One region of the Peribacillus sp. TH27 genome, then DNA from elsewhere that is predicted to be linked to it. Evidence: riboswitches for the same ligand, from Rfam matches in the RefSeq annotation. Region 1 holds a riboswitch; the other holds the start of a gene.
What was found. Region 1 has a riboswitch for FMN ahead of JFU24_RS26020 (ECF transporter S component). Riboswitches for the same ligand answer to the same signal wherever they lie in the genome.
Positions count from the first base shown of each region.

Region 2: it holds a riboswitch for FMN, as region 1 does, so the genes downstream of both, ribE (riboflavin synthase) here and JFU24_RS26020 (ECF transporter S component) in region 1, are expected to answer to the same signal.

Region 1 covers NZ_JAEKEV010000002.1:5,100,430-5,106,766, forward strand. The annotation lists gene JFU24_RS26010 (hypothetical protein) at 1-857, shown strand, start outside; gene serA (phosphoglycerate dehydrogenase) at 982-2,556, opposite strand; FMN riboswitch at 2,923-3,058, shown strand; gene JFU24_RS26020 (ECF transporter S component) at 3,226-3,807, shown strand; gene JFU24_RS26025 (ferredoxin) at 3,938-4,186, opposite strand; gene JFU24_RS26030 (helix-turn-helix domain-containing protein) at 4,477-5,541, shown strand; gene JFU24_RS26035 (RecQ family ATP-dependent DNA helicase) at 5,541-6,337, shown strand, end outside.
Region 2 covers NZ_JAEKEV010000002.1:2,539,289-2,545,625, forward strand. The annotation lists gene JFU24_RS13660 (DHH family phosphoesterase) at 1-1,076, opposite strand, end outside; gene ribH (6,7-dimethyl-8-ribityllumazine synthase) at 1,782-2,252, opposite strand; partial or broken gene ribB (3,4-dihydroxy-2-butanone-4-phosphate synthase) at 2,333-2,971, opposite strand; gene ribE (riboflavin synthase) at 2,991-3,629, opposite strand; FMN riboswitch at 3,774-3,904, opposite strand; gene JFU24_RS13680 (hypothetical protein) at 4,069-4,479, shown strand; gene megL (methionine gamma-lyase) at 4,493-5,668, opposite strand; gene JFU24_RS13690 (DMT family transporter) at 5,850-6,337, shown strand, end outside.

The DNA.
Region 1 (6,337 bases):
CTAAAGAAGAAGTTTTCGATAGTGAACCGGTAAAAAAGGACAAGGCAGTAGCCCTTGCTCCTGCAATTTACCCAGGCGATCTGAAAAATAAATCGACAATTACCATGGGTGTGCCAGATAATCAACAGAATTTTGTCATCCCGATTTCAATTGTTGTCAATCGTTATGATGAATCGGATACTCTAAATCAGTTAGTTAATCAAATGTCGGATATCAATGAGGAACAATATGGTCTCTCTGACTATTTCCCGCTTGATATTGAGATTACCCAAGGAACCGAAATGAATACTGCTCATATTGAGCTACATGAAGACAGCCAGTTATTGGATGAGGATATCCTCTTTCTTCATACGATGGAAGAGACGCTGTCCTATCTTAATATAGAGAAGATGACCTTTGCTACAGATGGAAAGCAAGGTGCAAGGTTTGCCCATGCAGGATTTTTAAAGGAAGCAGATATACCTCAACAAAAAAATCGCACATTTCTACTTTATCAAAGTGATGAATCCTCACCAAAGTTTCTTGTACCAAGTAATATGGATTATCAAGACTTTGAGGAGGCACTTCAGGCAGGAAAAGAGGAGCCAGACATAGAGGGGATATCTTCTGCTATCCCCGATGATTTAATTTGGGAAAAAATAAGTTCAGATGGAGATCTTGTGACTATTCAATTAGCAGAACAAGCGGCAATTGAAAATAGTGAGGATTCTCTTCAAGCTTTAGAAGCTATTCTCTTTATTGCAAAGGAATTTGGCTTTAACAGAGTAAAGTTTGAAAATGCTCCAATTGAAAAAGTTGGCAATCTAAATCTAACAGAAGACATAGTAGTACCCAAAGCCCCTAACCAAGTGAATTGAAGGGAGGAAGTTGTCAAAAGAAGCGGGAGCTGGGCTATATAAAACATCTTGATAATGGTTGCTGAGTATCTAAAATCTCGTAGAAAAAAGAATGTGCCCGCATTAAGGGCACATTCTTTTTTTCTTATAATGAAATGAGAGCCATGAATGTAATTTCTTCTGTTTCCTTTAAAAATTGCTTCATGTTATCACTTAATGGTTTATCAAAACTTAAAACCATGATAGCTTCTCCGCCAGCTTCTTTTCGACCTACCTGCATGGTTGCAATATTCACTTCATGATCACCAAGTATCTTACCTACATTACCAATTACACCAGGTTTATCGGTGTGTTGGATATATAGTAAATTTTCTTCCGGATGGAAGTCGATTTTGAAGCCATTCAAATTTACAATACGAGAACCATAATTTTCAATGTAAGTGCCACTGATTGTTAGTTCACGGTTATCACCTTTTACTTTAAGGCTAATCAGGTTAGAATATCCTAAAGAGTCTGCAGAGATTTTTTCGCCAACGGTAATACCGCGCTCTTTTGCAATCAGCAAGGCATTCACTTCATTGACCGAAGCGTCAACTCTTGATTTAAAGAAGCCTGATATTAAACTTTTTGTCAAAATCGCTGTATCAAAGTCCAATGATTCTCCCGCATATGTAACGGAAATCTCTTGGATGCCTTCTTTCATACATTGAGATGCAATTGATCCCATTTGCTGTACGAGTTGATAAAATGGCTGAACCTTTTCAAACACTTCTTTAGAAATGGCTGGAAGGTTGATAGAACTTGAAACTGGATTTCCCTCAAAATAAGTCAGCACTTCTTGTGCAACCTGTACTGCAACATTTAATTGAGCTTCTTTTGTAGAAGCACCTAAATGAGGTGTAGCAATGACATTATCAAGTTCAAGTAGCTTATGGCCAAGCGGAGGTTCTTCAACGAAAACGTCCAACGCTGCGCCTGCTACATGCCCTTTAACAATCATTTCATATAAATCATCTTCGTCAAGAATTCCGCCACGGGCACAATTTAATACATAAACACCCTTTTTACAGGTAAGTAGTTTTTCTTTATTTATTAATCCTCTAGTTTCATTCGTCAGAGGTGTATGAACAGTAATAATGTCTGCTTTAGGAAGTAACTCATCTAACGGCAGGGAAATGACAGACATTTTTTTTGCACGATCAGCAGTTAAGAATGGGTCAAATACAATGACTTCCATACCAAAAACTTTTGCGCGTTTGGCGATTTCTCCTCCGATACGTCCAAAACCCACTATACCTAATGTTTTACCGCGTAGTTCTGTTCCAGTATAAGAAGAACGTTTCCACTCCCCATTCTTCAGAGATGCATATGCTTGCGGAATGTGGCGCATTAGTGAAGCCATCATTGCAAATGTATGTTCAGCTGTTGAAATGGTATTGCCATCAGGTGCATTAACGACGACAATCCCACGTTTAGTCGCAGCAGGGATGTCAATATTATCAACGCCGACACCAGCTCGTGCAATAATTTTCAACTGTGGCATACGGTTCATTAAATCTTCCGTAACTTTTGTTGCGCTTCTAACAAGTATTGCATCAATCTCAGCAAGTTCGTTTGCTGCTTCTTCTACTGTCTTTTGAATAAGAAGGATATTGGATGCCTCTGATAGCGGTCCGAGTCCTTCGGGTTTGATGGCATCTGCTACTAAAATCCGATACACGTGTAAACACCTTCCTAAGGGAAAAATTATCTTAAATTTCAGTTAATTTTACAATTGAAATGCCGAATATGTCAATTTGGCATTTATTAATGTAAGCGCTTAAAATAATTATTATTAAGTGAAATAATTGTATAAGTCCGCAATAATAATGGATTTATCATCTATTGTTTGAAAAAGAACAATTATTTTAAATAATCTTAAAATTGATATAATCGTCAATATAATTTTTGTTTTAATACATTGATATGTAAGAAATTATGGTGGCCATGAAAAATGAATATCTTCATATAAACTTTCAAATTAAAAAAAACTATTCAAAAAAAGGAAAGTCATATATAATGGAATTTGTAAAATAAAATTTTATAGGTCTATCTTCGGGGCGGGGTGTAATTCCCCACCGGCGGTGATGAAGAAATAATTCTTCTAAGCCCGCGAGCCTTACGGGGCAGGATTTGGTGTGATTCCAAAGCCGACAGTATAGTCTGGATGGGAGAAGATGGAGGTTCCTGATTGCGTTCAAACAGTCATTTACTGAACGTTTGTTTGATGAAACCTTTAATTTATCCCTTTAATTCGGTCGGAATTAAAGGGTTTTTTATTGAACATCAACATGATGAAGGAGCACTAACCTCTTTTTCGGGTAGATCAGAAAAAGAAGGAGAGAGAACTATGAAAAAGAACAAAGTGAATAAAATGGTCACACTGGCAATGTTGGGAAGCATTTCATATCTATTGATGCTTTTGAATTTTCCGTTTCCAGGATTTCCACCTTTTCTGAATGTTGATTTTAGTGACATTCCAGCACTGATGGCAGCATTGATTTTCGGTCCGATGGCTGGAATTCTAGTTGAATTTCTTAAAAACCTATTGGATTTAGTCATGACAGGGACAATGACTGCTGTACCTGTGGGGCATATCGCTAACTTTATAGCAGGAATACTGTTCGTCTTGCCAACTTACTATGTATTTAAAAAAATCAATTCAAAAAAAGGGATGACTTTCGCTTTACTTGCTGGTACAGTTACCATGGCGGTAGTTATGAGTGTTTTAAACTATTATGTCTTTTTACCGGCATATACCTTCTTTATGGGATGGGATGCAATGTCGGCACCCGAGTCAAGGAAGTTCGTAACGACGGCAATCTTACCTTTCAATGTGATTAAAGGCGTGCTTATCACTTCTGTATTCATGTTGTTGTTTATTAAATTACAGACATGGATCAATAAGCAAGTATTATATAAAAATGCTTAATGGCATTAACTATAGAAACACAAAAAACCGGATATTTATGTCCGGTTTTTTGTCTGTTTAATTTGGTTAGTAGGGGAAGGGACATAAGTAGCAAAAAAAAGCCATTTTCGATTGAAAATGGCTTGTACCTTTATTCGAATTTTAGTGCATCCCCGTCAAATGCCTCGTCAGCAACTTTAATAGAATCTGTTGGACATCCTTCAAATGCGTCCATCATGTCATCTATAAGTACATCTGGAATTTCAACGATACCTTCGTTATCGTCAAGGGTAACAAATGCAATCCCTTCGTCATCATAATCATATATATCCGGTGCTGCTGCTCCGCAAGCTCCACAAGCGATACATGTTTCTTTATCAACAATTGTAAATTTAGCCATGAATATAACCCCTCCTAAGTTGATTAACAACTGATAATCTTTTTATTTCAGATTATTATCTCTTTCCTATTGTAAGACCGAATGCCAAACTTTTCAATAGAAATTGTATTGATACTAACTATTATGATGTGGAATGTCAATGATAAATATAGAAAATATTATTTTGATCTTTGCTTTCCTTCGTCATTTAGCCACAATTTCTTATGGTATTTATCATTAAAAACGGCGATTTTTGCAGTTTTTTGATACAATAGGTGTAATTGGTTAATTGAAACAAGGATGTGAGTCCCATGAATAATTATCTACAGGTAATCATTCTATATGCAATAAAAAAATTTCAAGGCGAACGTTCTATTTATGCTATTTATCATATGCTACAGGGCAAAAAGTCGTCACAGACAATCCAGGATGCCCACTTATTCGGGTTAACGAATATATTTGGGACAATACCTCGTTTTACCCGACAACAATTAAATCAAAACATTCAACTATTTCATGAGCATAATTTCATTGAGATAACCGATAAAACCGATGCTTATATAATTAGTGGGCAAGGCGGGAGAAAGTTAACCGATTATTTGAAGAAGAATCCTTTTCCAACATCCTTAAATGGCTGGAAATATCAAAATATCACCCCGATATTCTGGGGGAGATTAAACTTACTCATACAAACTATATCCCATATTGTCCACAATGAAAGACGTTTTTATCCTATACAACGAAACCCCAAAATCCAATGTTTTGTAAAGGAATTCTTACAAAACAATCGCCAGGACCGAGGGTTGATTGCGCAGCATCTTTATGAAGAACTGATATCGTTATTAGAGCTGCAAAGTAATTTAAAACGAGATATTTTTATTTTGAAATTAACAGGGGTAAACAGGATTGGACTTACGTTTGAACAGATTGCGAAAAGGAAAGATGTAGAAGAAGAGTATGTGCGCTTTACATTTCTTGACTCGTTACATCAAATGCTTGCGGAAATAGAACAGGTAACAGATTACCCTATTTTGGCATCCTTATTCAGTGATTGGCAAAGGAGTGGCAATCCTCATTTGACTCATTCTACACAAACGACATTTCGATATATTCAAGCAGGTAAAACTTTGTTTGAAATAGCAGAAATCCGCCGTTTAAAAGTCAACACCATTGAAGATCATCTTGTTGAAATTGTCTTATCGGATAAAAGCTTTCCAATTGCTGAATATGTATCCCATGAGGATGAAGGGAAAATCATCGCTGCAATTAAGGAACTCAATACCAAGCAGCTAAAGGCAATTAAACAGGAAGTTGATAATAAACAGATTAGTTTTTTCCAAATAAGGCTTGTACTTGCGAAATTGGGTGATGGATGATGAATTTAGAGCATGTTTTAAAAGAAAAATTTGGATTTGATAAATTCCGTCCAGGACAAAAAGAAGTGATTGAATCATTGATGTCTGGCTGTCATACTTTAGCGATGTTGCCAACGGGGTCAGGTAAGTCATTGTGTTATCAGTTGCCTGCTTACCTTTTGAATAAGACGACCTTAATAGTTTCCCCGTTATTATCTTTAATGCAGGATCAGGCAGATCAGCTCAAAATGAGAGGTGAAAAAAGTGTATTAACCCTTAATTCTTTTTTGACGTTAAATCAAAAAAGGGAGGCTTTCGATCGCTTACATATGTATCGGTTTATTTTTTTATCTCCTGAAATGCTTAGCCTTGAGGGTGTGATAAAGTCTTTAAAGACCTTAGACATAGGTTTGTTTGTCATTGATGAAGCACACTGTATCTCACAATGGGGGTATGATTTTCGACCTGATTATTTGAATTTAGGAGAAGTTAGACGTGAGTTGAACAATCCACTAACGCTTGCCTTAACGGCAACTGCAACAAAAGAAGTGCGGAAAGATATCATTGGAAAACTCAATATCAATCAAGCTAAAGAAACTGTATCATCTGTAGATAGGGATAATATTGCCATACTTGCTGAGAGACTATTCAGCTACGAAGAAAAGCTATTCCGTGTTCTGGAGCTTGTCAGAAAATTCACGGGGAGTGGCATTATTTATTTTTCATCTAAAAAGGTGGCAGAAGCCGTCACTGGATTTTTACAGGAAAACGGGGTAGATAGCGTCAATTTTTATCATGGCGGCATGGATCAGGAACA
Region 2 (6,337 bases), 2.6 Mb from region 1:
GTATCAAATGTTTTTTTCTGTTGTTTTCCGTTGATCTCCACAATCCATTCTTCTTCTTCATCTTCATAGATGAAAATATCTTGTTTTTCTCTCGTTGAATACAGGCAACCCTCTGGGGATTCCTTGATATTCAATTGGTTTTTATGAGCATCGCGTTTAATAGGCTCGGCAAAGAAGGTCTTTTCTACGTATTGACTGTATGCCTTTTCGGACATTGTGCAACCTGCGGCTTTTTGATGACCGCCCCCATCGTATTTACCTGCAACCTCAGAAACGTCTATGTCATCATGGATTGTCCGAAAGCTGATTCTTTTACTTCCGACCATTAGAATTGCAATATAATCCAGATGGGAAAACTCTTTGGACAGTTCGTTTCCCAATTCCGAATGATAGGACTCAGCATGGACCACACCTGCTGTATGGGGACCAACCGTAGCCTGATAGACTTCTCTTTTTTTCCTGTTTATGTACCGATCAACCCGGCTTTCCTCAACATCCAAAAGCGTTTGCTCAACTTCGTCAAAAGTAAAGCTTTCAGCCGTTGATAATTTATGGGCGATTTTCATCTCAAATTCCTCAATCGGAATCATAAAGAACAAATCATTTAACCGTTTTGCCGTTAAATTTTTGTTTACTTCCCATTCCCAAGTATCGTATTGACGAACTAATTCAACAAATTCAGCAACAATCCGCGAAGGTTCCAACAATTTTTTTTCAACTGCATACTGATAGAATAATGAAGTCGCTGCTGTTTGTTTACCGTCTTCCTGCTCGACTGTTACAGATGCCCATTCATGTTCGTTCAAATGCAACGCTGATTTATGATGATCAATCAGAAGCGCTTTGCCTCCATCTTCAACAAACTGTGAAATCGCTTTTTCATTATCTTCATCAACTGAAAGATCAGTAACCAGCAACGTATCCTCAATTTTGGCCTGCTCAAGAAATGCTGCTACATTCTGATTAAGTCTCCCGATTGAATTATAACTAACCACTACTTCTTCCCCGAATGCCAGCTTCGCTACAATACCGCATCCGACTCCATCTAAATCATTATGTGTAAAGAGATGGTACACACAAACCCCTCCTAAATACTAATATAATTACTTTTCCCTAAGATATGAATTTCAATTGCAATCTTTACAATTGTAGCATAATCACATCCGCATATTTTAACATGCTTCATTTACGAACAGCTTTTGTAATAAAATATTTTCATATCATACCTATAAAATTCTTTATTTCCCAGTATTTATACCGATTTATAAAGGTAAGATATTACTTTGGAATCGAGATATTTTCATGTATTCTAAGTGAATCCAGCACGCCACTGTCGAGAAAATGAAGTCCTTTACTACGGAAAGTGGAACGAGGACTAGTATAGAGGCAAGGAAATGGTCACCCTTGCTAAGAACATCATACCCTTGGTGAAAAGGCTAAACAGAAGGAGTACTAATGGATGAATGGATCAGCAAAATAAAGACATTCAAGCGGTTTTAGTAAAGATTGAAGACATATAAAACAAACGAATTTATTTTCTCTGAATGCCTCAATTGAAGCTGCTAGAGCAGGTGAACACGCTTCTTCATTGAAGAAGTGGCGGCAAGCTTCAAAGATCAGGATACTCTCATCAATAAAATAGCAAGAAATTTCTCGAACTTTGAGGAACTGCTTAATGGGTTGAAAAAGCTAGCCAAATCTGACAGGTAATTTTACATTCGCTACATTAAAAAGCCGCAGAAAAGAATTTTCTTCTCTGCGGCTTTTTTAATGTGTACCATTTACTGTTCAATCAATTTTCCAAGGTTCGCCATTTCAATAGCACTAACGGCTGCTTCATAGCCTTTGTTACCTGATTTTGTTCCTGCACGTTCAATAGCCTGCTCGATATTTTCAGTAGTCAACAAACCGAAGATAACAGGTACGCCTGTGTCCAGAGAAACTGCTGCCATGCCTTTAGCTGCTTCATTACACACATAATCATAATGAGAAGTGGCCCCCCTAATTACTGTTCCAAGGCCGATAACTGCATCATATTTGCCTGTGTTCACTAGTTTTTTCGCAATTAGCGGAAGTTCAAAAGCCCCTGGTACCCACGCTATGTCAACATCATTCTCATCAACACCATGACGCTTAAGGCCATCCAACGCACCTCCTAAAAGCTTGCTTGTAATAAACTCATTAAATCTTCCTACCACGATGCCTACTTTCAACCCTGATCCGATTAATTGTGCTTCAATAATTTTCCCCATGTCCATATCCTCCTAATTTAAAAACAAATGTCAATTTTTTCTTATTTTTATTTTTCAACCACTTATATCCTTCAAGCATTCGGAATATTTAATTCAAGTCCCTGTTTCTCATATATTTTTCTTTGTTGGAGATAACGAGTTAGCTCGGCAATCGTAATGAATTTAAGATCGAATTTTTCGGCGATAACTTCTAGATCAGTTACTCGTGCCATTGACCCGTCTTCATTCATGATTTCACAAATAACGCCTGCAGGAGCAGCCCCGCATAACTTTGCCAAATCTACGGATGCCTCCGTATGCCCTGCCCGTATTAACACGCCACCTTCTTTAGCGACAATCGGAAAAGTGTGACCAGGCCGTTGGAAGTCCCCAGCAACTGAATCTTCTTTAAGAAGCTCCAGAATGGTCAAGGATCTTTCAAATGCACTTATTCCTGTAGAAGTACTTTTATGATCGACACTAACTGTAAAAGCAGTTCCATGATGATCGGTATTTTCACCGACCATAGGATGCAAATTCAATTTTGCCGCCAGTTCTTCGGTAATGGTTGTACAAATCAAACCGCGTCCATGGGTCGCCATAAAATTAATCGCTTCAGGCGTTGCCTTTTCTGCCAATACAACAAAGTCACCTTCATTTTCACGGTCTTCATCATCGGATACGATTACTACTTTACCAGCTTTTAAGTCTTCGATCGCTTCTTCTATTGTATGGAACATCTTTTACACCGCCCTTTAATTAAAATCCGTGTTCTGCCAAAAACTCTAAATTCAGTCCTGGTTTTGAATCACTTTTTTTTATTTGATGTATGATATATTTCCCTATCATGTCATTTTCGATGTTAACGATATCGCCAGCTGCTTTTCGCCCTAATATTGTGTCTTGATGAGTCAGGGGAATCAGAGATACAGTAAGCAGGTTTCCCTCTATCCCGAAAATTGTCAAGCTCGTACCATCAATGGCAACTGACCCTTTTGGGATGCAAAATGTACTGAGTCCTTCTTCCAATTTGATCACATAATACACAGCATTTTCTTTTCGCTCTTTTTTTATTATCGTTCCCGTACCATCAATATGGCCTGAAACAAAATGGCCGCCAAACCTGCCCTGTGCACTCATGGCACGCTCCAGATTCACAGGTGATCCTAGTTTTAACGTCCGGATTGAAGAAGCTTTGACCGTCTCTGGCATCACGTCGACAGTAAACAGACTTTGCGTGAAGGACGTTACCGTTAAGCAAACTCCGTTGACAGAAATACTGTCCCCCAGATGAACATCTTCGAGGATTTTCTCAGAACGAATCGCCAACTCCATGCTGCTTTTTCCTTTTTTCAAGGAATGGACGGTACCGATATCCTCAATGATTCCCGTAAACATGTTTTTCCCCCTTTTATAGAATATAAAAAACCCCTTAGATTGACCTAAGGAGTTAGCAGGAGAAATGAGTGAAAAATTGTATACCTAAAAAGCCTAAAATTTTCATTTTTGAAAAATTAGGCGCACGTATACACTTGGGTTCCACACGTCCTTCTCCCATCCAGACTATACTGTCGGCTTTGGAATCTCACCAAATCCTGCCTTTATCAGGCTCGCGGGCTTAGAATTTCTTCATCACCGCCGGTTGGGATTTTCACCCGACCCCGAAGGACTAAATTATTATGAATCTCTGAATATTTTATCACCTTAAAGTAAAGATGTAAAATTTCTAACCTTAAATGAACCATTAGTAACAAGAACTTACTATGTATAAGGAAGAATGTACATATTTTTCTTCAAGACCTCCTATGTGCTCAAAATGGTTAAATAAGTAAAATTAGTGTTCATTATTATTGAGCTTTTGATTAACTTGATTGTCATTTATACAAACATTAAAAAAGTGGAGCATGCCTCTTTCGACCTATTCCCTTTTTCCATTTATTTAGGTTGGGTAAGCGTCGCAGCCATCGCTGACATTTCTTACTATCTCACCTATATTAGCTGGAAAGAATTTGAGATATCTAATGTAACCTGGACGATTGTCATGATGATTGCAGCAACAATCCTGGCCTTTGTCTTCGCAGTTAAAAACCGGGATTGGTGCTATCCGCTTGTCTTCGTCTGGGCGTTCATCGGCATTGGTGTACGGAACAGCACTCTCTACCCGACAATCACCACTTTATCCTACATCCTGGCTGTTCTAATCCTTATCTTATCCTTCACCATTTTCATCAAAAAAACCAGGAAATAGGGTCTGACTCCATCTAAAAGGCTTGCTGAAGATCGTGCCAGATGTCCTGCCAAGCTTCGAGGCCTACTGAAAGGCGGATAAGCTGGTCGCTGATACCCATTTGATGTCTGGATTCTTCAGGAACTGCCGAGTGAGTCATGGTAGCTGGATGCTGAATCAATGTTTCGGCATCTCCTAGGCTGACAGCTATTTTGATAAGTCTCAAGTTATTCAGAAATTTCTGGGCATCCTGCTTCGTACCTTGCAATTCAAAGGAGATAAGGCCTCCACCATGTTTCATCTGTTTTTCCATTATATAATGGCCCGGGGAACTAGTATCCCTTGGATAATATACATTCTTCACCTGGGGGTGCTGTTTCAGCTCCCGAAAGATTTCCCACGCATTGGAAGAGTGCCGGTCCATCCTAACTGGTAAAGTCTTTAACCCCCGCAGTAGTAGCCACGCATCAAACGGCGAAATAATTCCTCCGATATCTTTCTGAGTCGTTACCGCTACCTGATTGATAAACTCTTTCTTTCCAACTACAAGACCTGCAACGACGTCTCCATGTCCACAAAGATATTTCGTCGCACTATGAAGAACGACATCACAGCCATAGTCAAGAGGCTTCTGTAAATAAGGTGTCGAAAAAGTATTATCGACTACAACCGGTACATTGCATTCTTTCGCGACTTTCATGACCATTTGTAAATCAATCATTTTCATTGTCGGATTAATAGGGGTTTCCACATAGATGCAGGCTGTTTCTGGGCGGATCATCTTCCTTAACTGTTCCTCTGTATCCATATCACAAAAATCATGATTAATACGATATTTACTTTTCATCAACTGAAGGAGGCCAAACGTACAACCATATAATCCTTGTGAACACAAGATGTGGTCATCTGTTTTAGTTAATGCAAAAAGCACAGCCGATACCGCAGCCATCCCTGAGCTGAAAGCAAGCCCTGCTTCCCCGCCCTCCAATGCCGCAATCTTGTCTTCAAGCACCTGTACCGTTGGATTTCCAAGACGCGAATAAATATATCCATCTTCTAAACCGGCAAAACGTCTTTCTCCTTGCTCGGCCGTTTCGAAAGTAAATGTTGAGGTTTGAAACAGTGGTGTTGTTAAGCTTCCTAAATGCTCCTTCGAGTCATATCCTTCATGAATTACTGCCGTTTCAATATGCTTATATTTCTCTGCCATACCGTCTCCTCCTCACCAATGTCTATTTCTATCATATGTCAATATCCCATATAAAGGAAGCGTTTTCATTTGTGTTTTCCACTCATTATTAAACTCCTATCTTCAGCAATATGCTATAATTTTACAATCATTCAATACTAATTTTAACTATTCATAGATAAGGATTTTTGGAGGGGAAACGATGAACAAAGTCATTTTTGGTTTACTTGTCATTTTAACGACTGCTTTAATGGGTTCGTCATTCGCTATCGGAAAAATAGGATTAGCTTATACTTCTCCCATGTTGCTTGCAGCCATAAGATTTATCCTTGCAGGTTTGATCATGGCCATAATTGTTAAACTCATCAAACGACCTCATCCAAGCAAGACCATAGACTGGGCTAAATTGGCTATCATCGGTTTATTCCAGACAGCTGGTGTCATGGGCTGCATCTTTGTAGGCCTTAGGACCATTTCAGCAGGGGAACTTTCGATTTTGACGTTTATGAATCCTTTATTAGTTATCATTTTTGGAACGCTCTTTTGTAAAACAAGATACGCCCCACAGCAATGGGCAGGGGTTTTCCTAGGATTTATCGGTGTCTTTATCACAATGGGGGCACATCTTGATTTAAAAACAGGAACCCTTCTCGGATTGATGTCAGCCATTTCCTGGTCCCTCGCCACCCT